Regions from separate parts of the Paenibacillus sp. FSL H7-0940 genome, predicted to be linked through region 2. Evidence: riboswitches for the same ligand, from Rfam matches in the RefSeq annotation. Region 2 holds a riboswitch; each other region holds the start of a gene.

Evidence for each region. Region 2 has a riboswitch for thiamine pyrophosphate ahead of MHB71_RS07280 (thiamine phosphate synthase). Riboswitches for the same ligand answer to the same signal wherever they lie in the genome.
Region 1: it holds a riboswitch for thiamine pyrophosphate, as region 2 does, so the genes downstream of both, MHB71_RS20560 (ECF transporter S component) here and MHB71_RS07280 (thiamine phosphate synthase) in region 2, are expected to answer to the same signal.
Region 3: it holds a riboswitch for thiamine pyrophosphate, as region 2 does, so the genes downstream of both, MHB71_RS22870 (ABC transporter substrate-binding protein) here and MHB71_RS07280 (thiamine phosphate synthase) in region 2, are expected to answer to the same signal.

The regions. Positions count from the first base shown of each region.
Region 1 covers NZ_CP150280.1:4,643,897-4,652,157, forward strand. Annotated here, with positions in the region: gene MHB71_RS20530 (MetQ/NlpA family ABC transporter substrate-binding protein) at 1-372, opposite strand, end outside; gene MHB71_RS20535 (methionine ABC transporter permease) at 419-1,090, opposite strand; gene MHB71_RS20540 (ATP-binding cassette domain-containing protein) at 1,087-1,896, opposite strand; gene MHB71_RS20545 (PQQ-binding-like beta-propeller repeat protein) at 2,028-4,331, opposite strand; gene MHB71_RS20550 (energy-coupling factor transporter transmembrane component T) at 4,433-5,227, opposite strand; gene MHB71_RS20555 (ABC transporter ATP-binding protein) at 5,202-6,773, opposite strand; gene MHB71_RS20560 (ECF transporter S component) at 6,774-7,367, opposite strand; TPP riboswitch at 7,597-7,707, opposite strand; gene MHB71_RS20565 (pectate lyase) at 7,880-8,261, opposite strand, start outside.
Region 2 covers NZ_CP150280.1:1,631,382-1,639,642, forward strand. Annotated here, with positions in the region: gene MHB71_RS07250 (hypothetical protein) at 1-756, shown strand, start outside; gene MHB71_RS07255 (hypothetical protein) at 819-1,304, shown strand; gene MHB71_RS07260 (hypothetical protein) at 1,321-1,719, shown strand; gene MHB71_RS07265 (hypothetical protein) at 1,716-2,267, shown strand; gene MHB71_RS07270 (hypothetical protein) at 2,254-3,237, shown strand; gene MHB71_RS07275 (ABC-F family ATP-binding cassette domain-containing protein) at 3,376-4,926, shown strand; TPP riboswitch at 5,002-5,111, shown strand; gene MHB71_RS07280 (thiamine phosphate synthase) at 5,338-6,003, shown strand; gene thiO (glycine oxidase ThiO) at 6,021-7,193, shown strand; gene thiS (sulfur carrier protein ThiS) at 7,190-7,393, shown strand; gene MHB71_RS07295 (thiazole synthase) at 7,396-8,163, shown strand; gene MHB71_RS07300 (ThiF family adenylyltransferase) at 8,160-8,261, shown strand, end outside.
Region 3 covers NZ_CP150280.1:5,198,266-5,206,526, reverse strand. Annotated here, with positions in the region: gene MHB71_RS22870 (ABC transporter substrate-binding protein) at 1-898, opposite strand, end outside; TPP riboswitch at 1,206-1,318, opposite strand; gene MHB71_RS22865 (NAD(P)-dependent oxidoreductase) at 1,463-2,218, opposite strand; gene MHB71_RS22860 (VOC family protein) at 2,235-2,621, opposite strand; gene MHB71_RS22855 (hypothetical protein) at 2,796-3,320, shown strand; gene MHB71_RS22850 (MFS transporter) at 3,728-4,963, opposite strand; gene serS (serine--tRNA ligase) at 5,351-6,649, shown strand; gene MHB71_RS22840 (Ig-like domain-containing protein) at 6,923-8,029, shown strand.

The sequences.
Region 1 (8,261 bases), 3.0 Mb from region 2:
GATAGGCTGTACAGCCACCAGATTGGCATTGTTCGCTTCATTATACTGGGTCATGTAAGGCACGTGTTGGAAGAAGTTTGCATCCACTTCCTTGTTCGCGAGTGCCGTATTCGGCTGTACGTTATCTGACAGCACAACAACTTCCAGGTTGACGCCATCTTCCTTCAAAAGCGGTTTAACAATATCCAGTACATCTGTCATCGGTGGAATCAACGTGGCTACTTTCAGCGTAACTTCTTGTGCAGCTTGTGTATCTTCTTTTGTTCCTTCAGCCGCAGGTGTTTCTTCTTTTTTGCCACAAGCAGATACAACCAGCATTACTGCAAGCAACATAAGCATCATTTTCACTTTCATTTCATGTCTACCCCTCATCGTATAATCTGTATTGGTTATTCGTAATAATGCACGGTCCAACCGTTCAGGATCTGCGATCCAGCCAGTGGGACAGTCTGCTACCTGTGAATTGGATCATCTGTACCAGGATAATCATAATGATGATCGTAAATACCATAATCTCCGTTTCGAAGCGCTGATAACCGTAGCGAATGGCAAAATCACCAACACCGCCGCCACCTACAATACCCATCACCGTCGAGTAGGAGATGAAGCTAATCGTAGCTGTTGTGAGTCCCAGTACAAGACCAGATCGTGCCTCCACGTACAAAAACTTCACCACAAGTTGCATCGTTGATGCCCCCATGGAAGCAGCAGCTTCAACCACTCCCCTCGGTACATCCAGCAACGCTTGTTCCACCAGTCTGGCGTAGTAGGCAATTGCAATGACCGAGAGTGGCACGGTTGCCGCCAACGTACCTATGGACGTTCCCACAACAATCCGTGTGAATGGAATCATGAATACAACCAGCAGTAAGAACGGAAACGAACGAACGATGTTAACGATACTGCCGAGTACAAAGGACAGCGTTTGATTCTGATACCGTTGTCCTCTACGGAATAAGTACAGCAGTGTACCCAGAGGTAACCCGATCAGAACAGCTGCCGCAATGGAAATGCCCACCATAACAAAAGTCTCTCCGATCGCCTGCCATATCTCATGCTGATATTTCAGCACAGACTCAGGTAACTTCATGACTTGTCCTCCTGTTCTGCCTGACGGAACAGAGACGAACCTGTCATCCCGTATTCGTCACCCGCAAGCAAGGAGGTCAGCAGATCAGGCTGCGGAGCAGGGATACTGCTCACTTCCGCTTTAGACAACGTACGAACGAGTCGCCCATCCTTCATGACGGATATCCTGTGACATAGTCTGCGAGCCACTTCCATCTCATGCGTTACTACAACAATGGTCACGCCCAGCGTTTCATTGATATGTCGCAGCACATCCAGAATACCGTTCGTGGTCTGTGGATCCAGCGAAGAGGTCGGTTCATCACAGAGCAGCACATCCGGACGACTGGCCAGCGCTCGTGCAATTGCCACACGTTGCTTCTGTCCTCCGCTAAGCTGAGCAGGATATTGACCCGCCTTGTCTTCCAGTCCAACAAACCGCAGTACCTCAAGTCCACGTTCAACTCGCTGCGCACGGGGCATACCCGCAAGCTCCAATGGCATGCAGACATTGCCACTCACCGTTCGGTTACTGACAAGATTAAAGTGTTGAAAGATCATGCCAATGGATCTTCGTGCCTGACGCAGACTCTGTTCATTCATCTGGGTCAGGTGCTGCCCATTCACAACAACCTCACCATCATCCGGCTTTTCCAATCCGTTGAGCATCCGCATAAGCGTGGATTTGCCTGCACCACTCGATCCGATGATGCCATGTATTTCTCCTTGTCCCACTTCGAGGGACACCGAGCTTAATGCTTCGAATCCCTGACTTGCACGGGAACCGCGCTCGTTATAACGTTTGCTTACACCATATAATGAGATCATGGAGAGTCCTCCCGTGAATGATCATGCATGGTTCTTCAAGAACACATGAAGAAAGCCCGCACAGCCGATAACCGGAGCGCGAGCAAGCCTGTTCATTTATAATAAATCAACATCCCTTACGAGACAAGCTTTTAAGGTGAGATTGCCTCCTGCAGGCGGCTGGCTTCATATACACGAAAACGTCCGTTGGACGAACCCACATACACTTCATTACTGATCCGGTTAATCATTCCATTCTTCGCATCCCGGTCCCGGTGCTCCGGGTTTCCCATCACAACGTCATGTACACGACCTAACAGTGCTCCATTCTTTTTGTTCATTACGAGCAAATTCTCGTCCATGGGCAACAGCAACTGATCATCAATGACCAGATAACTTCCCTGATTCGTCGGATGCCTTAGTGTTGCAATCGTATCTTTGGCATTCCAACGCGTCTCCCCCGTTTTATAATCCACAGCCGCCGGGTAGCCATTCTTAATCACATACAACTGATCCTCTTCCACCAGTCCTCGTTCAATCTTGCCCTTGAGCGTCCAACGTGTTTTGCCTGTCTTGGCATCATACAGGGTAGTTGTAAAATCTTCATATTCTCCGTAATGATTGCCGTTCTTGTTCTCACGGATCAACAACATGCCATCATTCAGCTCCTCAAATCTCTGTCCTACCCGAGCAGGGAATTGGGCAAGCTTTTTCCCCGTGTTCAGATCAAGCAGAAGCCACTGATTATCTAGTGATAACCATCTTTCAGCATTCGTGGTTGCAAAGGGATCCAGACGTTCGATTCCATCAAAATATGGATCATTCACAAATTGTTCTATGGTAGATCGTTTAGCTTTCAAGCTCCATACGGTTCGGCCCGATTGCGGATCGGCTGCAACTAGCTTATTCTTTTCCCAATACAACACATAGGGGTCATCTGCACTCTTGTTCAATAATTCATAACCCGTAGCCAGTTTTCGCGTCCACAATGTTTTTCCGTTTGCACTGTCCAGAACCGTTAACCAACTGTTGCTTGAGCTCTCAACAACCGGGTTATCTACAACCACAATGTTCTTCGCAGCGGTGATGCCATTTAGTTTAAAATTTTGCTTAGGAGTGTACGTCCACATGACCTTTCCGTTCTTCAAGTTCAGATGACGAATACGATCCACGTATTTTTTCTTATCAGGGTCATAATCGGTGTAGATTGTAACGTATTTGCGCTCTGCATCCACCACTGCCTGCTGTCTTCCAAAACCCCCGTTGATCTCCCATAATTGCTGGCCGGAATGTCGGTCAAGGGCATATATAGAACCTTCGTAGTAACCCCCGCTGAATCCACCGTCATCCCCTTTCATCAGGAGCACATCATCCGTGGCTGCTTGTAAAAAAGTATAGTTAATATCCCCCTGGTTGGTCCAAACCGGTTTCCAAGGGATTGTCGTTGGCAGTGTTGTGCCATAGATTTTTGTTGTGAACCCATATTCATCCGCCCGACTGATGTTCCAATCGGAAACAACAGCATTTCGATTATCCTGTGCTAAATTCCAGCGTGTTCTGACCAGTCTGCCATTCTTGTTGAATGTGACCAGAAATTGCGCATCTTCCCGCTCATATCTCCAGGTCTGTCCAATACTCATTGAATAACCCGTGAAATTTAGATTGCTTGAACTCTCTTTCCAATCCGGCTCGCCTAACCACCCAGCCACTTGTTTGGAGGTGGTTGCCTTGTTCAGCTTCATATCTGTCAGATGGCGTATAACCGAAGTTGGCAGCGATGCCTCCTGATTGAACCAACCATCCGCCACATTCATCCGCTGTTCTATAGCCTGTGCCTTGATCCAGAAGAGTCCTGGCCGATACGTGGAGGATTCTTTATTCCAGACTCGTGGGGCAATGGATACCCCATACCAACCTTTCCACTTTGCAACAATAACAGCCTTATCTGTTAGCGCTTTCTCAAAAGACCAGGTTGTAGAACTATCTGGAGCCAGATAGAACTTACTGCCTGATTGGAGTGTGAAGCTTTGGAGAGCTGTTTCCCTCATGCTTCTACTCTCCTTCAGTGCATACCAACTTGGCAACCAAAAGTTTCCATGATCGGTTGACTTAAGCTGCACCCACTCGCCTCGAACCGAGGCCAACGTATACTTTTCGTTTTTTGTTGTATAGTATTCAATCCCCATCTGGTCAGCAGCCACACTGCCATCCCTTCTGTTTTTGAACAGAGGGATGTCATTAATAAGCGTAACGGTGTCTCCTTGTTTGTAAGCTAACTTTGCAGTTAAGACTTGGGAACTTGCCCCCAATGCTTGTGGCGTTGTAGCCGAAGCTTGTCCTTCAAGGGCGACCATTTTGGAATCCAGCAGCATCCAGCCCGTCAACAGCATAGCTGATAATCCAGTCATGGTAATCCATTTGTACCCCGTTCTCTGCCAATCAGGACCCGTCTTCACTCTCGTTCATCCCCATTCATTAGAAGCTATTTCCAATAGAGACGCAGTAAAAAGGAAAAAGTTACCGTTTACCTCAATATATTTCTATCTATCTGCCCGTATTACCTTACATCCACCATCGTAGCATGATAAGGGAAGGTAACCCCGATGTAATAAGCAGCTGTTAAGGTGAGCATATAATAAAATACAAACCACAGATCAGCTCGCGAATAGCCAATCTGAATGTAATACGTTCGGCTCGCGCCATCTGTGAACCCTTTCGCTTCCATCGCTACCGCCATTCGCTGTGCACGACGAATACTCTGTGCCAGCAGCGGAATAGCGTAACGCTTGAGTGTACGATACACATTCCAGCGAGAGCCGCGTTGCTGTGTTCCACGAATACGAATCGCATAACGGAGCGTCTGGAATTCATCCAGCAAAATGGGGATCATGCGCATCGCGGCCAGAAAGCTATAGGCATATTTTGCGGGAAGCCGCCACTGCTGCATCAGGGAATAAAACAGTCTCACAGGCTTGGTCGTAAGACCAAAGAGTAACCCTGCCGCGGCCATAGTCAGCGAGCGAAAACCCAAGTGTAGACCGCGATAGAAACTCTCTTCGGTTATGTGGATCAGTCCCCACTTATACCATGTGGTCTCGCCCTTACCAAACATCATCATGCCTGTAGACGTGGAGATAAACACCAGAATGAATGGTGATGCGTACAGCATCAATCTGTACCACGGATGACCTGTCCAGCACAGTAATAGCATCATCGCCACCGCAACGTTGGCCATTACATTCAGATTGTGAATGAGGATAACGATGACAAACATCATCGTCAGAATGATCATCTTTAATCCCGGATTGACATTATGAAGCCATGTTTCACGGTGAGGAAACGACAGTTGCATCAGATAACCTCCCCTCATCTACCGTCCAGATTCGGGTGCAATATCTTTTTACAATTTCACGATCATGGGTAACCATAACAATAGCTGTTCCCTCTCTCCGCAATTGCTCCAGTTGTGCTAACATGGCAAACGTATTGCGGGCATCCTGTCCAAAAGTAGGTTCATCCAACAGCAGTATTCGCTGCTCTCTCACCAGTGCAGAGGCAACGCTCAAGCGTCGTTTCTGCCCCATCGATAATTGGTAGGGATGGCGCTCGGACAGGTCGATTAATCCAAATTGATTCAGCATATGATCAGTCCTGACAAGTCTTTCTTCCGTTGTATGCCTGCCCCCCAGTAATGAGAATTCCACTTCTTCCGCGACCGTGTTGGTCACAAATTGAAACTCCGGGTTCTGAAATACAAACGCAATTCGATCTGCAAGCTGCTCCGTTTTGCCAGAAGGCTGACCGTCCACCTCATAATGACCTGTTGTTTTCAGGATATTCATCAGAGATAACAACAATGAACTCTTGCCAGCTCCATTAGCTCCGACAATACCAATCCAGTCTCCATGCCATACCTTGGCCTGCTCCACCTGAATGAAAGGTGTTTTCCCACGCCATCCGGTGAACTGCTGCAAGTCCAGTGCAGGCAGATAGGCGGGAGATACAGGCGAAAAGGATGAGTCGTGAGATATGGGGGATATACCCGGTGTATCGGATAAGCCAGACGATCGCTGTGCTTCCAAATTTGAGATGCCGTGATCCACACACACTTGAATCTCTCCAGAAGCACTTCCCTCTTCTTGCTTAGCTGCCTGCTCTTGCTCCTCCCATATGCCTGGATACCAGATTCCATAAGCCTTCAGCTTTTCCCGTTCATGCGTAAATACCTGCTGTGCTGGCCCATCCGCCACAATCTTTCCTTCAGGTGATAACACAATGATGCGGTCGACCATATCCACAATCTCGTTTATTTTGTGTTCAACGATGATGATCGTTTTGTCACTGGCGATCCGTTTGACCGTATCCCACACCTGGGAAGTCCCCTCATCATCCAGCAGTGCAGTGGGTTCATCCAAAAACAATACCTCCGGGTCCATGGCAAGCATCGAAGCAATCGCAAGACGCTGCTTCATCCCCTGAGACATGGACTGGATCAATACACGATTCTGTTCAAAGGATAACCCCACTTGTTTCAGATAATATTCAATCAGAGCAGGCATCTCTTCACGCGGAATATTTCGGTTTTCCAGAACAAATGCGATCTCTTCATCCGTAAAGGACATACAGAACTGGGTATCCGGATCTTGAAAGACCACTCCTGCTTGGGCGGGAATCCGAATATCATCACATTTCATCGGAATCTCAACCGAACGTGGTATCAGACCGCTCAGAATTTGCAATAACGTTGATTTACCGGAGCCACTTGGGCCAAGCAACAGCACTTTCTCCCCTTGACGCACAGAAAGAGACAAGCCTTGAAATACCAAGGCTTCCTCTCCCGGGAACTTGCATCTTAGATTTGTGACACTTACCGCTTGCGAATTCCCTTCCCCGTTCATCTAATCCAGCGCCTCATAATCTTGTTTGGATACCGGTCTGAGCGAACGCGTTACACCAGTCAGTTCCAATGCTTTGGCGAGATAATAAGCAAACACTCCAGCAATCAAGATGCTTCCAATGAAGCGGAATCCGATAAATAACGTATAGTTCCAGGCCGAGAGTGAATCAATATACCCGTACTGGTAATCCAGCAAAAGCGAAGCCGCTGCGGCTCCTATGGCTGCAAGACAGGTGACAAACAGATTGGTTTTACGATACAAAAATGCGGCGAAGAATATCTCGGCTCCCAATCCTTGCAACAGACCGTATACAAGTGTGGACATGCCCCATTCACTACCCAGAAAAGCACTTACCGTTGATGCCGCAACTTCGGCAAGAATAGCCACGCCTGGTTTACGAATGATAACAAAAGCAAACGTGCCCGCCATAAACCACATGCCGTAGATCATCTGCTCCGCATGAACGCCAAATGGTTTCATCAAGTCATATGTAGGTCCCCATATCTTGTAAATCACCCCAAACACTACTGCGATCACGATGGTTACCAGAATATCCGTTAGTTTCAATCGCTTGTTGCCTGCTGTTGTTGCCATGTTCTCTACGTCCTTCCTTTGTTCCCTGTGAGGGTTATCAAAATAAACGAAAAAGCCTCCCCGGTTCCGGGCAGGCCTTACGTACAGTGTACAATCCTCACAATGATGTATTGGATGGATGTCGAAAATACGGAATATCAACCAGCACCCCTCCGTCATGGCAGATACACCACCACAGTTCAAAGAGGTCTGTTGTTCATCCACGTTCATTCCCACAATTCACCCTTACATATCGCAAATCCATGTTCTCTACGCTGGCATTACCCAGATCAGATGTACGGTCAGCGGCACAAGGCCACTCTCTCAGCCCAACTTCATTGAGCTCCCGGTTCACTTATTTCATTGCTTCTAATGTACATCAGATGGGTATTTGTGGCAATGGTCTCTACAAAAATCAAAAGTTGGCATAGGAAAAGGCATCCCCCTGGATGCCTTTTGGACATACTTCACCATGTGAAATAGCTACCTTATCCGTACACGCCTTCAATCCGTATTCCAAGGTATCCCTGTTCTTAATATTGCGTGTTCCCAGACTGGCTCGTTTTCCCCGAAGCAAACCCCTTGAACAACGTTGGTACTTTGGAATAACGGGTATTCGTAATTTTCCCTTGTGATGTGCTGCTGTCTGTACGCATAATCGAATCTTTCACATTGGAAATGTTAGAGTTATCCAGCGTCATGTTAACTGCAAAGGAAGTTCCACCATTTTGGCGAACCAGTTTGCCAATATCATCTGCACGGAAATTTTTGATGTTAATTGTTCCAGCTGCATTCATCTGGAACACTTTATCATAAGCCTTATACGCTGCCCCACCGGTAATGTTAACCGTTCCGGCAGACTTCAATGTCAGTGCATCCTCGCCCACGTCCTGCCAGACCACATTCGATATATTA
Region 2 (8,261 bases):
AAAGCTGAGGAAAAAACAGCGTTGGATCAATCCGTGCTGGAAAGTGTAGAAATGAACCGAGGAGCTACATACGAAGAAGTCTCCAAAGCGTTACAGCAGTTATCTCCAGTTCAGTTAGACCATGATACCCAGAATGAGACCATCACGCGCATTATGCAGAAACTTGAGGTATATAACAAACAATATGTACGCTGGTGGGAAATGATTATAGCCATTCTCATGGGTGCAGCGGGGTACTACATGCCCGTATGGCTCATGTTATTTCAGCGGAAAATGCGAAGGTTGGATATGCGACATGAAATCTATCAATTCCAGACAGTGATTTCCATTTTGCGTGAGATGGACCGGATGTCAGTCGAGGAGATATTGGAGTGGCTTAATCGATTTGCCGTCATTTTCAAGCGCCCGCTGCAAAAATGTTTGTTGCATTTTGAACATGGACCAGAGCTTGCACTTGAACAATTAAAGGAAGAGGCGGGCTTGCCCGAGTTCCAGCGACTGGTTGATAAATTACAGCTTGCCCTTGGCAAAATCTCAATACGTGAAGCCTTCGATGATCTCGAGAGCATGATGGCATTTTATTTTGAACAACGCAAGCAGGAGTACAGCAAAATGATAGATGTCAAAGCATCATGGGGCAGAACCATCGGATTTACACCTATGTACGCCCTTATCTTTTTGTATCTGGTCATTCCATTGGTCGGTATGAGCTTCTTACAGATGAGCATTTATTATGAGCAAATTCAGAAACTGTAGCACAATTCATCTGTGTGACAGTCTGAAATAGTTTAATAACTTATAACTTGGGAGGATTTATCATGAACAATGCATCAAGCGCTTTAAAGGTGGCAGCAGGGATATTCTTAACAATCGCTTTGATCACAATTGTAGTTCTGTTGTTTATTTCGGCTCAGGAGGCAACCAAGACGGCCCAGAACAATTTTGCTGATATCCAAACCGAGTTGTCCCAGGCTGCATTTACGGTATATGACGGAACAACCATCAGTGGATCACAGGTAACGAATGCGCTGCGTAAATATGCGGACAAGGATCAATTCGGTATTCAAGTTATTACAGGTAAAAATAAAGCGGGTCAATGGTACGGCAATCAATTAAACATTTCACAGGATCTCAATAATGCGGACTACGGCTCGGTTATTGCACCCGACGATAAAGTGGGGATTATTAACCAGACCATGAGTGAAAAAGACAATCAATATGTCAATCCAAGTGGTAAATTCAAAGCCATTATCGTAAAAGACCGTTCCAACGTGGTAAGAGGGCTGATCTTCCAGCAATCCTGACAGGAGTTGGTTTAACATGTCCCAGAATACCCAGCATCTTATGTTGTTTTGTACGGCGGTTGTCCTGTTTGTGACAGCCTGCCTGTACGGGCAACAGAATGTTAAGATTTTATCAGCGGCCTTAAATGACAGAGTACAGACAACAACAGGCATGGAAGGTCGGCTGACAACAACACTGCATACCACCAATCCGTATCAGTATACTGGTGCGGAAGTGTTGCATACCGTAAGACAGATGACAGGCACAGGCATTCCTGTGGTGGTAGATGGGACTTCGTATGTGATCGATCCACTTGTCAGCAAAACAGCGACGATTCCTGTCCAGCTCGATGCCACCTACAGACCAGAGTTTATACGAAATGAAACTGGAGAACTGCTCAAGATTGTTTTTTGGAAGGAGGCGAGTGTGAATTGATTAATGCCGCATCCAAGCTGCTTGCCGTATTGCTCGCAGTCCTTCTGCTCTATGTGTACCCAGCTGCTGAAACAGCCGATCGGCAGGATGATATAGCACGTATGACGGCTGTTCAGAATGTAACACGTTTTGTTGATGCTGTCCGAACGAAAGGGTATATTTCACCTCGAATGTTGGCTGATTTTGAGGAGCAACTGGCCCAGACGGGCAATGTGTATGAGGTGTCGATGGAACATTTACATAAGAAATATGTACCTCACTATATAGACCCGATGGACAATAACAGTTTTAACGGGACCTATGAAGTGGTGCAGGATGGATATTATTCGGCTCAGATTCGAGAAAGACTATTCCCATCCTCAGGTGTGATACCGGTTGATGATCCTGGCCGAAGATATACGTTGACGACAGGGGATTTTTTCACCGTGACACTCCAAAATACAAATCGTACACCTTCCATGCTCATTCGTGAATGGTTGAGTGGTACGGCTCAGGCTTCAGCAGTATTTGTAACATACGGAGGTATGGTCCTCAATGAAGATTACTGAGCTATCCATTGTATTTGTGCTGATCTTTTTCCCGCTCTTCTGGATCATCTCACTCCATACCCAAGATGCCGAGGAGGCTCAATATCTTGGCCAACGATACAGATCTGTACTTCAAACTGCAGTCATGGATGCAGGTGCAGTGATGCATCAGAATGAGAAACAAAATGATGAAGCAGGTTATGATTCAACCAAGTTTGTTAAAGCCGATAAGGAACTTGCCTTGTTGACATTTACGCAGACGATGGCTTTGAATATGGGGATTCAGGATGATCCCGCAGCTATTCGGAACATGTTTAATTACATTCCTGCCGTACTTATTCTGGATTATGACGGCTTTTATATGTTGTCCACAGAAACAGAGTTGACAGGTAACCTTGAAGATTCTTTCAAGCGAGTATGGAGTCCCAAGAAACCTTATACATATTCAGATTCTAATGGTAACAGTATTAACTTTACACTGGACGACTACGTATATGCCTACGACGCAAATGCAGGGAAATGGATTGAGGGATTCCAAAAAGAACTCGCTGCTAGCTCTCAGATTCCTTTACTTCAGAATACCAGCGTATTTGAGCAAGTTAGACAAAGCCGGATTGTGACTACTGTGCAGGATGATCTGGCTGATGTGATTAACCGCCATAATGAGTTTGCCAGAAAGAACGGTATTTCCTATACGTTTACGATGCCCCTGATTGCGCAGGAAGATTGGTACAACTCCATTAACGATACAGGGATTATGGCCTTTATCCAAGGTATAGGTGTGGGTGACCAAAAGATCAACAATTATGCGATCGGTGGAGGCAGACTTGTGAAGAAAACGGCCATCGTAGGTGGGGTAGATCCTTTAACGGGTATCAAGTACTACTATCCCTCCACATGTGGTAATGGTTACCGTGCTGAAGAGGTGTTTACAGACGCAAGACAAGCAGCTGCACAAGGCTATTTCGAATATAAATGCTCTAATCGTTAGGGTAGCCTGTATGACAAAATCATGTAAGAGGTTCCTGAACTGTTTACATTACTTTCAGAAAAGACGGGACCTGTGCTAGAATAGGGTTTCGGAACAATAATAAAAGTAATGTCTAATAGATAGGAGCAACCTCATCTTATGAGTTTATTGTCAGTAGAGAACGTAAGTCACAATTTTGGAGATCGCACGTTATTTAAAAATGTATCGTTTCGTTTACTTGCCGGAGAGCGTGTAGGACTTGTTGGTGCCAATGGTGTGGGTAAATCCACATTAATGAACATCCTTACCGGTAAATTGCTTAAAGATAGTGGAAAAGTGGAATGGACACCTAAGGTCCGTTACGGATATCTGGATCAGCACACGAAGCTTACCCCAGGCAAAACCATTCGTGACGTTCTTAAAGATGCTTTCCTTCCGTTGCTTGAATTAGAAAAAGAAATGATGAATATAACGGACCAGATGGCAGATGCAGATCCAGATAAGCTAGAGCAGTTGCTGGAAGAGATGGGCGATATTCAGGAACAACTGGAACAGGGCGACTTTTATCTGATTGACGTAAAAGTGGAAGAGATGGCCAATGGACTTGGTTTGTCCGCAATTGGTCTTGATCGGGATGTCGCAGCTCTAAGTGGTGGACAACGTACAAAGGTGCTTCTTGCCAAGCTTCTGCTTGAGAAGCCTACAGCCCTTTTGCTGGATGAGCCGACCAACTACCTGGATGTAGAGCACATTGAATGGTTGTCACGTTACCTGAAGGACTACCCTCATGCGTTCCTCTTAATCTCCCATGACACGGAATTCATGAATGAAGTCGTAAATGTCATTTATCATTTGGAATTTGCCAAATTAACGAGATATGCAGCGAACTATAACAAGTTCCTCGAGATGGCTGATATGAATAAAGCCCAGCATATTGATGCGTACGAGAAGCAGCAAGAGTACATCAAGAAGCAGGAAGATTTCATTCAGCGTAACAAGGCGCGTGCTTCAACTTCAGGTCGAGCGAAGAGCCGGGAGAAACAGCTGGACAGAATTGAACGTATTGATCGTCCAGATGAAGCGGCCAAACCAACGTTCAAATTCAAGGATGCCCGTGCGAGTAGCAAAACGGTCTTTGAGGGCATTGATTTTGAAATTGGATATACGTATCCTTTGCTGCCTAAGATGACAATGACAATTGAACGTGGTGAGAAAATTGCCATCGTAGGTTGTAATGGTGTGGGTAAATCGACGCTGCTGAAAACCATCTTGGGCAAAATATCTCCACTCAGTGGAAAGACCTTTTTGGGAGATTATCTCGAAACGGCCTATTTTGAGCAGGAAGTTCGTGCTGGAAATATCACGCCGATTGAGGATGTCTGGAATGAGTTTTCACATTTGACCCAGAATGAGGTCCGGGGTCATCTCGCTCGTTGCGGGTTGAAAAATGAGCACATTACCCGTCCGCTTAACATGCTGAGTGGTGGAGAGCAAGCCAAGGTTCGTTTATGCAAACTCTTGATGCGTGAAAGCAACTGGATTTTATTCGATGAGCCGACGAACCATTTGGATGTCACAGCTAAAGCTGAGTTACAGCGTGCCTTGCAAGAATTCAAGGGAACGGTGTTGCTGGTATCTCATGAACCTGATTTCTACGAGGGTTGGGTTACCAAAACATGGAATGTTGAAGAATGGTCTGAGAAAAACTAGACAATTCAAGCAACGCTTAATAGAAATGAACGGTGACAAAAAAATCCTTCTATGGTAACATAGGCTACAACTTCATATGAACACTAGGGGGGCCACACGATGTGGCTGAGATGGAAGAATGCGATTCCGGACCCTTTGCACCTGATCTGGATCATACCAGCGTAGGGAAGTGGCGAGCGCGTTTCAGTGAATGACGTGAGCAAACGGCAATTCGGAAGGATTTCAACCGTCTGCTTAACGAATTGAAACATGCAGTTGCGTGTATAACGTTATGGCTATAAGGTCTATAGCTTTATTGCACGAAATGAACTGTATGTATCAGTCAGTCATCTGGTCCTATAATTAATACGCAGCCACTCCCCTACGGGAGTGGCTTTTTTGTGTTTTCATAGCATTCACACATGGAAGGGGATGAACAGTACGGTAAGTTCTCATGAACATGTTCACGAATCATTTGAATTGCATGTTGTATCTACGGGTGTAGGGAATCAAGCATCTTTTGTAAAAGCTGCAAAGGACGTTTGGCCATGGGTGGACTACATCCATATACGAGAGAAACAACTCTCGTGGCAACAAAAGATCGGTTGGGCTGAAAGTCTGCGTGGTGTTGGCGTTCCGTCTTGTCGCATCGTTATCAATGGTTCAGAACTGCCACCACAGAATGACATCTATGGCGGTGTACATTGGGGGCAAGAGGCTATACGTAACTACAACCCTGCTGTTATAAGCAATGTCCAGCGACTTCGTCTGGGTGTATCTGTTCATTCAATCGATGAGGCAAAAATCGCTGAAGAACGGGGAGCCGATTACCTTTTCTTCGGGCATGTCTACTCAACCAACAGTAAGCCTGATCTTGAACCAAGAGGATTATATGCTCTGGCTGAAGTGTGCTATGGTGTCTCCATTCCTGTCATGGCGATTGGGGGCATCGAACCGGGAAACATTCACGCTATTCGCTCTGCAGGCGCACAGGGAGTCGCTGTGATCTCGAATGTATGGGCGAGCGATTCCCCGGATCGGGCAGCTGCATCGTTAAGGCAGGCTATCGTTGTTGCTACAGAAAGTCTGAGTCGCTGAATCAAGGAGATGTGAGGATGAAAAAGATCATTATTGATAGACCGGATAAGATTCATGCAGAAACGATTATTGTAGGCGGAGGCGTTGTTGGATGTGCCATTGCGTATGAGCTTGCTTCCCGTGGACAGGATGTGCTGTTACTGGAGCGTTCGGCGATTGCAGGAGGGACTTCTTGCGCAGCGGCTGGGATGCTGGCAGCAGACAGTGAGGATTTTGCTCATCCTTTGATGGCTAAGCTTGCCAGGCAGAGCAGGCAGTTACTTATCGAGCAACAGGTGCTAATGGCTACACTCAGTGAGGTAGAGACTGGTCTGCAACGCCAGGGATTCCTAACTCCTTTTCGTTCATACAGTGAATTAAGTAGTTATAAGGACAATCGGAAGTTTGCGTTGTCTGCTTCTGCTGATGAGGTGTGGTGGGACCGTTCCGTTGTGCAACAGGAGGCATCATGGCTTAACAGAGATACGTATGGAGCCTACTACAGACCTTACGAGAGTGAGATTCTTCCTGTCCATCTAACGAAGGCATATGCTGAATCCGCTCAAGCATTGGGAGCACGGGTTATGGAGGACATACAGGATATACGTGTGCAAGCAAACGAACACGGCGTGCAGGGGATCACCACATCGATCGGTGAGATGAAATGCAAACATGTCATTATAGCGGCTGGATTACAGAGTGAAGAGTTGATGAGACATGTGAATCTGAGCTTGCCTGTGTGGTCGGTAAAAGGTGAAATAGCCGCCGTTCAGTTCTCAGATGAACATGCAGGGTACAGACCTGATAGAACGGTGTATGCAGAGGATATCTATATTATTCCCAAAGCCAATGGAGAGGTTTGGCTTGGGGCAACCAGTCTGCCAGGCAGAACGGATTTGAACGTTTCTGTACAGGGTGTTCAGAAGCTGCTAACAGCGGCTACCCACTGGGTGCCTGGGATGAAGGAAGCACAATTTATACGAGCGTGGGCAGGCGTAAGACCGGCAACTCCCGATGGACTGCCTTATATAGGTGCTTGCAAGAGTATACCCGGGTTGTTTGCCGCCTTTGGACATTACCGCAACGGTATCTTGCTTAGTGCGATAACAGGCAGGCTTATCGCTGAGTTGCTCGCTGGCAAAAGCTCAGAAGAACTCGGAATTGAGGCGCTGAGCCCTGAGCGATTGAACAGAAAGGGAGTGGTGCAGTGAATATCATCGTTAATGGTCAACGGATGGAGATTGAAGACAGATTGAATCGTGTGGATAAATTACTCCAATCTTTTGATTTGCAAGTCAAGACTGTAGTTGTAGAGCTGAACAAGCATATTTTAACCCGTGAGTATCATGAAACGACGGCATTAAGAGAAGGCGATCGAATTGAGATTGTACATTTTGTAGGAGGCGGTTGATGATGTTGAACATTGGTAAATATACGTTTGAGTCCAGATTGTTGCTTGGAACAGGTAAGTTTTCGGATCTGGAAGTGCAAAGTCAGGCTGTGGAAGCATCTGAAACGGAAGTTTTGACCTTTGCTGTTCGTCGTCTGAATCTGGAAGAGCGTAACCAGAAGCATTTCCTGGATACGTTGGATCTGGATAAATACACACTTCTTCCGAATACGGCAGGGGCTTTCACTGCGGAAGAGGCGGTGCGGATTGCCGAGCTTGCGCGGGCTTCAGGACTTTGTGATATGATAAAAGTCGAAGTCATCGGAGATGGAATGACGTTGCTCCCAGATCCGATTGAAACGTACAAGGCTTGCGAAATTTTGCTGGAAAAGGGCTTCACGGTATTGCCTTATATTTCGGATGATGTCATTCTGGCCAAAAGGCTACAATTACTTGGCGTACATGCTGTAATGCCTGGCGCTTCTCCCATCGGAGCTGGTAGAGGTATCATCAATCCCTATAACCTTGAGATCATCATTGAGCAGGCCGTTGTACCTGTAATTGTGGATGCAGGATTGCGCTCCCCAAAAGATGCTGCTTATGCGATGGAACTTGGTGCCGATGGCGTATTGTTAAATACAGCCGTATCCGGATCAGGGGATCCAGTGAGCATGGCTAAAGCGATGCGATTGGGGGTAGAAGCGGGTAGATTGGCATATGAGGCAGGCATGATTCCCGTAAAGCGTTATGCAGCAGCCAGTAGTCCGGTGGAAGGAATGGTTCATACATGACAGATCAATTAACATCTTCCGAGCGGGCCGATCGTTATTCCAGACAGGAACGGTACGCGCCACTTGGCAAGGAAGGCCAGGCCAGATTAAAGGGCAGC
Region 3 (8,261 bases), 3.5 Mb from region 2:
TTGGACTAAGCCATTTCTGGCTTGCCAGCACCAATTCCTTATCCAGATCCGGTACGGCCTTGATCAGAATGTTGGCTGCGTCTTCGGGATGATCAATTGCGTATTGATACCCTTCGGAGGTGGCTTTCAGGAATGCTTTAACCAACTCAGGGTCGTTTTGGATCGTTTGCTCGTTTGTTACAAGGACAGGTGTGTAGTAATCCAATGCATCTGAATAATCCTTCACATATAACATGTCGATGGGCTCCCCGCGCAGTTCGGCTTCAATACCTGTCCAGGCGTAGAAAATCCATGCAAAATCAATGTCCCGTTTTACTACGGTGAAAAAGTCGGCGTCACCCATATTAATGTTTTTCACTTTGGATACATCGGCTCCGTCGCCTTCCATAATGGATTGCATCACGGCTTCTTCGACTGGGGAACCCCAACCGCCATAGGTTTTACCTTCAAAATCTTTCGGTGATTTGATATTCCGATCCGCCGGAGCAGCGAACCCGGATGTATTATGCTGAATAACTGCTGCGATGGAGACCAATGGAACACCCTGTGTGCGGGCTTGAGTTACACTCTCCTGATAACTTACGCCAAAAGGCACTTCATTGGAGGCAACCATTGTATCTGCGCCACCGGCACCTGGTTGTACAATCTCCACGTTCAAGCCTTCGGCTTTATAAAAACCTTGATCTACAGCTGCATACAGGCCGGTATGATTCGTATTTGGTGTCCAGTCGAGCACCACTTTAATATCTTTCAGGGCGGTAGTGTCACCTTCGTTGCTGCTTTCCGTATTTGTGTTGCCGTTCTGCCCAGCTGGGGCAGCTTCTTTGCCACCACATGCGGCTACAGTCACCATAAGCACGCATAAGAGCAACAGTCCCATCGTTTTACGCCATTTCATCTGTGGTTCTCTCCTTCGGTATGTCCGGCCGATTGGCACGGGGTACTCCTTGGCTTCATATCCAATCATCTTGCATAAATCGACAGATTTATACCAGTTGAGATCCGGATGACGTTATTTTTGAACAAGTAAAACGTCCATCGATGTCATTCAAGGAAGCCAGACCGCGTTTAGCGGCAGTTTTTCTTGCAATATCAGGAAGGTGATGCTTCCAGTCTTATACTTTCTGATAGTAACAAAAAAAGCGCCCCGTATTCCGGGACGCGTGCAGGCGTTAGAGAGGTGGCGTTCAGCCATAGGGCTGTGCCATTTCGATATACTCCGATTCCTACGCTGGCATGATCCAGATCAGGTCTAAGGGTTAGTATCTTGGTGGGATACACTCTCAGCCGGCCAATTCCGACTCCCCTGGGAAACTATGAAGTTACGGGCATTACTAGGTGTAATTATAGGCCAGAGGGTGGGGCCTGTCCAGTCATGAACTGGATAGGGACACGTATAAGTTATCAAACAGGCCGTTATACATATGTATAACAGCCTGTTTGGATGTATTATTTTCAATAATTATCGTGGCGAATCATATAAGGCAATCTGACTGAGTGCAAAAGCATCGGATTTTGGGTCATAACCTACCTGTTTCTGAGTGGTTTCCAGATTTAATCGTTTAAACCGATTATTCGAGATCCCATGCAGTATGGTGAAGGGTTCCAGATCGGTAGTTGTAATTGCTTTGAACATCAAATCACACAAGTCAGCTGGACTAATATACGCGCTCATATCCCTTGCCTCCAGCACTGGTCCATCCGGTTGAAAATCATCATATGCACCTATACGCACCGCAACACTTTGTAAACCTTCGGTATACGCAAAATAGGAAGCGAGCGATTCTCCAAAACATTTGCTAACCCCGTACAAATTCCGTGGGCGTGTGGGCATGTCCGGATAGACTTGAGCATCAATGGGATACCCCTCAATCGTCTGTGCACTGCTTGCAAGAATGACTCTTCGTACACCTTGGTCTTTAGCTGCACGGAATACATTAAATGTACCTTTGATATTGATGTCCAACAACGATTCATAAAATCCGGCATTTGGGGAAGGATCTCCCGCCAGATGTACAACCACATCCATGCCTTCGCAAGCATGCTGACAGGCTTCGGGGTCTGTCACATCCAGTGTCATGATCTCATGGCCGGTCCCTTGATACGTATGCAGTCTGTCGATATTTAAATCCGTTAGTCGCAGGTGAAATGCCTCTGACAAGTGTTGGGACAAGTCACGTCCAATTTTTCCGGCTGCGCCGGTAATTAAAATGTTCATAAATCAACTCCAATTCTTAGCGCTGGAAGAACTCAATCCATTCCTTTTCAGGTCCATAGATGAAGAAATAGCGGTAACCGTTAGGCAGTGTGATAATCTCTCCGTCGATAAATTCGGCTTCGGTGGATTGAATGCGTTTGTACTCAGAATCAAGATCATCCACGTGGATCGCAAAATGGTGCACCGTACCTTCAGAAGGTAGCTTGTCGCTGTATCCTTGAATTAACTCAATCTCAGTCTCATTACTTCCATTGAAGCCAAGAAAGGCGAGCTGAATGATACCGTTGGTATGGGTCACCCGGTCTTTCAATTCAAGACCAACGATCTCCGTGTAGAAACGCAGCGTGGTCTCCAGATCACGTACGGCAATACCGACGTGGTCAATGCGTTTTTGAAAACTCACAATCAAAAACCTCCTTATGTAGTGAATGTTTCTACCATTTTAAGGGATATCATAGGGCTGTACTACATGGTTGTCAAATATAGTTTTAAATTGGAAAAATCACAATTGTTCACATAATGTTCACTTATGCGGAGGGTTTGGTCATCTCTATAATTACGAAGGTAAACAGAGAGGATGAGAGAATTGCCAACCAGCAAGAAGGAACAAATTATTTTCGGATTAATGATGTGTATAGGAATGGTCTTGGTCATGATGTTCTTCAATCTATGGCACAGTGGGTTACTCGGCAAGATGTCCCCGCTTGAAATACTGCTTCAATTCGTATTATGTTTTGTCATCGCGTTTCTGGTGGAGTCTTTCATTGTTGGCCCTGTGGCGAGAAAGATTGCATTCTCCTTGCCCTTCGACAAGTCCAATAAGATTTTAGGTGTGCTCGTCATTTCATTTTTCATGGTGATTGGCATGGTTCTGATCATGTCCATGTATGGAATGATCTCCGCATATCTCGCTGATCAATTAAGTGGGTCATCCGTACTCCGTACGTATCTCCATACCATTGCTCGTAACTTCAGCCTTGCGCTTCCATATCAGTTGATCGTTCTGGGACCACTCGTCCGATATGTATTCGGTAAATTCATCAAGGATAACGGGCCTGTATTGCCTGTCGTTAATAAAAGTGTGAGATTCGGCTGGCCCTAAGTATTTCCTGGGCAATCTTATGCAAATGAATAGATATTATTCTCACCTTTAATGAAAGGTGATGAGAGAGGCAAAGATAGGGCACTGCCGCCATATTACAGCGCTAACGAATCGAGGACACCTTATTAGGCCAGTTTCTAAGGGAATGAAAACCTAACGAATCTCAGCGGTGTTATTATGCAAAAAACCTCCAACGAGACATTTTAATTGAAGCTAATTATCTATAATAACGTCTCTAGGATTCGTTAGATTTCAAACATGCGGAAATGGAGGGGGATAGCGTGTGCTAGGTTCGTTAGAACAGAGTAACACTACAAAAAAATGTCCACCGTCAGGTCATGGCGGTGGACATTTCAATTTCTTTAATAGGTATTTCTAATCCTCAGGACTGGATCAACACAGAACTGTTAAGTCGCAGAATTCACTATATGTTTGTTCTGCCATTGATACGTGATTACGCTAATGACAAACAGGCCAACTGCAAAGATCGCAAGCATCCATGCAGACTGATTAACCGCCAGATGATCAAGACTCCATCCCGTAGTCAAAGGCAGAATGGCACCGCCAACCCCACCTGAGGCAATCAAAATGCTGGGTGTGGATTCTTCTGTTCCGGGCAGCAGTTTACTGGCAAAGACAAGGGCAATGGAGAATATCCCTGACATCGCAAGTCCAAGCAGTAAGATGATGAGAAATGCAGACCAGATTTGGTTTGTGAATGGAAATACCATTAACAAAAGAACAGATGAAAGACAACTGTACAAGACATAGACGCGGTATTGGAATTTCTCTGCGATATACCCGGCGAAGAGTCGTCCCACGGACATGGCAATCCAGAAACAGGTGACACTAAGCGCTGCTCCGGCTTCCTTCATGTTCATTTTCTCAATCAGGATCGCTGGCATGAAGTTCGCAAGACTCATCTCTGTGCCAACATAGAGGAAGAAGAACAGGACGAATAATACCAGAAGAGTCCTGTTACGGCCACGATAGGTTGGACTGGATGTACTTGCAGATGCGGGATGCATCTCATCCGATGTCCCAGCACTGTGGGCATGTACTGAACCTTTATTTGAACTCTGTCGCTCTAGAAACTTATCGAGTTCACCGAATGATCCCTTCGCCCAGAATAAAAAGGTCAGCGCTGCGCAGATGGCAACAACGAGAAATGACAGGCGCCAGTATCCAGCAGCAATCAGACCGCTGGCAATGAGCGGCATGACCATCGCTCCGATCCCGAATAACACTTCCAGTCGACTCATGGCAACGGCTGTATTGTCTTTGATTGCAGCGATGATAATGGTGCCAATAACAGCTTCAACCATTCCGAATCCAAAGCCGGCAGCGGGTGCAATGACGAACATCCAGCCCCATGGTGGCAACAGCATATAGGATAATTCTGCAATACAGAGTAGTGCGGTGGCGATTAACAGGCCTCCCCGTTTACCAAAGCGTCTGTTCAGCCAAGGGGATAACAATACACCACCGAGGAATCCGGCAAATTGAGCAAAGATCAGCGTTCCGCCTTGGCTATAATCTTTGCCGTAATGTTCAAGTGCAACCGGTAGAATGGAACCGAGCACAACGTGGGCAAGTCCAATCAGGAAATAGGACAGACATCCGATCCAAAGTAATTTTTTCATAAAGAACTCCTTCTACTTATATACATAAATTGAGGATCACAATAATGCGCAATCTTGAAGACAAAGTCTATCATAACAGGACATGTTAAGTTGTGCCATGAATTCCTGATCGATACAGAAGGTTGCAATTTGGTCCGGCGTTCGTATATACTGAGACCAACAATTACAGATCGGACCATGCCGTTGAAGAGCATCCAACTCGGAGGCGTTTTCGCCAGGGGAGCGATATTTCCCCAAGTTAACCGGAACCGCCCGTTATCGCGGACCAAGAGGCTGGAAGCAGGATATCCTGATTCAGCAAGTTGGGTGGCACCGCGAGCAGAGCGCTCCTCGTCCCAAGGGATGAGGGCGCTCTTTGTATTTTTACAGCCAAAGGAGACGGTGACCATGTTAGAAATGAAGTGGATTCGTGCACATGCTGAAGAGGTTCAGGCCGCAGCAGACGGGAAAAAAATCAAGATCAACATTCGCACATTGTTAGAGCGGGATGAGGAACGCAGGGCACTTTTGCAGGAATCGGAAGAAGGTCGCAGGTTGCGCAATACGTTATCTGCTGATATTGGCAGACTCATGCAAGCCGGGAATCGGGAACAGGCCGAGGGTTTGCGGGCTCAGGTGAAACAGATCAATGAACAGTTGGAACAGGTGGAAGCGAGGCTCGCCCCTGTGCAGGAGGAAGTAACCAAGCTGCAATGGCTGGTACCCAATATCGTATCCCCGGATACCCCCAATGGCTCGTCGGACGCAGACAATGTAGAGCTGCGACGTGTGGGAGAGGTGCCAACGTTCGAGTATAACATCAAAGATCACGTGGAACTTGGGGAGTTGCACGATCTCATCGATATTCCCCGTGGAGTTAAGATTGGCGGTACGCGAAGCTATGTATTAAAAGGCGCTGGCCTGTTATTACATCGAGCAGTACAGCAACTTGCGCTTGATTTGCTTCTGAAGCACGGCTTCACACCGATGGAGGTTCCGCTGATGGTCAGGGAGGATGCGCTGGTGAACACCGGATTCTTCCCGACCGGTCGAGATCAGGTCTATGAACTCGAAGGGGAGAACAAGTGGCTGGTGGGAACTTCTGAAGTGCCGCTGGTCTCGTATTATGCGGATGAGATTGTCGATGTTCAAGAGCCTGTGAAGCTGGCCGCGGTATCGACGTGTTTCCGCAGTGAAGTTGGCTCCGGCGGACGGGATGTACGCGGATTGTACCGTGTGCACCAATTTGCCAAAGTTGAGCAGGTCATTCTCTGTGCTCCTGATGCGGAAGAATCGGAGCGCATGTTGCAAGAGATTACAGGACACGCCGAAGAATTGCTGCAATTACTGGAACTGCCGTATCGCGTTGTCGCTGTATGTACCGGGGATATGTCGCAGAAAACGTACAAACAGTATGACATCGAGACCTGGATGCCAAGCCGTGGTGCATATGGAGAAACGCATTCGTCGTCGAATCTGCATGATTTTCAGGCGCGCCGTTCAAATATTCGTTGCCTCGATGCCGAAGGCAAGTTGGTCTACTGTCACACCTTGAATAATACGGCGGTGGCATCGCCGCGTATCCTGATTCCTTTGCTTGAGAATCATCAGCAGGAGGATGGAAGCATTCACATTCCGGCAGCCCTGCGGCCCTATATGGGCGGGGCCGAGAGCTTGATTTTGCCAGAGCAGGAAGAAGTGAAGTAGAGAGGTTAGGTAACGCTTTAGTAATTCAAAAAGGGGATGTTCCAAACGGCATGTTGCATGTGACGATGGGCATCCCCTTTTAAACTGAAATAGTATTTACATAAACCAAGCTCCTACTATGTCGGGCTAAATTCAAAAGTTTTTATAACGATTACACGCTAATCTCATGAATTGTTCCAAGACTCTCATTCACGTTATTCAACTTTATGCAATTCGTATCCGATATAATATAATAGAAGTAAAATATTGGATTATGGGAGTTGGAAATTAAAAATGAATAGAATCAAACTGGCGCTTCGAGGCACACTTGCTCTAATTATGGCATTAACAATACTGGTCCCTTCGTTGGCCTTGGCGGCTACTGGTGACGTGAAATCGATTGAAATAACCAATAGCAGCCCGCAGAAGATGAGTGTTTCCGAAACAGCTGCGCTTCAGGTGATGGCAACGGTAGAAGGTTTTGATAACAAGCAGGATGTTACCGAAGGCGTGACTTGGTCCACCAGTAATGCAGCAGTCGCTACGATGGTGAAAGGCAAAGTCAAGGCTGTGGCCGCAGGTGAAGCAACCATTTTTGCAGAAGTAGACGGGTCTAAAGCCCAGTTGGTTGTCCAAGTGCAGGAGAAGATCAAAAGCATCAAAGCTTCACCGAAATCCTACAGTTTTGTTAAAGGCAGTGAAAGCACCCTTCCGAAAGTAAGCATTACCCGTGCGAATGGAAAGGAAGAGGATGTGACGTCTGAGATTGTGTGGTCCGTATCCACTTCTTCGGCTGTGCTGGAAAACGGTAAAATCAAAGGCGTTACACCTGGCAGAGTATTGCTGCAAGGCAAGTACGGAACAACGATTGTGAAAGTTCCCGTTGCTGTGACGGACGAGATTACCAAAGTTGAGGTCACTCCTGCCACAATGCAGCTGAACATCAAGAAGTCCAAGGCGTTGAAGGTCATCGGCACCTACGCGAATGGTAAAACCATTAACCTTTCAAAACAAATCGTATGGACCTCTTCCAATACAAATGTAGCTATCGTGAAAAATGGAACCGTTAAGACGCTGACCGAGGGACAAGCCACCTTGACAGGAACTTATCAAAATCAGACAATAAAGGCAGAGGTTACCGTTGTACCATTGCTCAAAAAGCTGATTACAGGCCAGAAAAAACTGGTTTTGTCCCCACAGGGAAGTACAACGCTGAGTGTGATGGCTCAGTATGATACGGGTAAAACCACTGTTGTGACGAACAGCGCGGTGTGGAGCAGCACAAAGCCGGGCGTAGCGACAGTGACAAATGGCAAGATCGTGGCTGTAGGCAAAGGTAAAACGTCCATCACGGCCAAGTGGGGCAACAAAAAAGTGACGATCCCCGTTACGGTAAAATAAATCTTCATATAATAAAGCATCTTGCATGATCCAAAAATTGGTTTCAGTACATGACATCGTTAAAATCATCAATATCATCAAGGTAACAGACAACCAAGGGGCGTAGACATACGCTCCTTTTTTGGATATATAGAAATATGTATCTGAAATGCCTTCTGCTTCAACAACTATATAAGGGGATTGGATGGGATGAATATGAAAGCTTCGATTATAAGCTCAGACTCTAACTCTA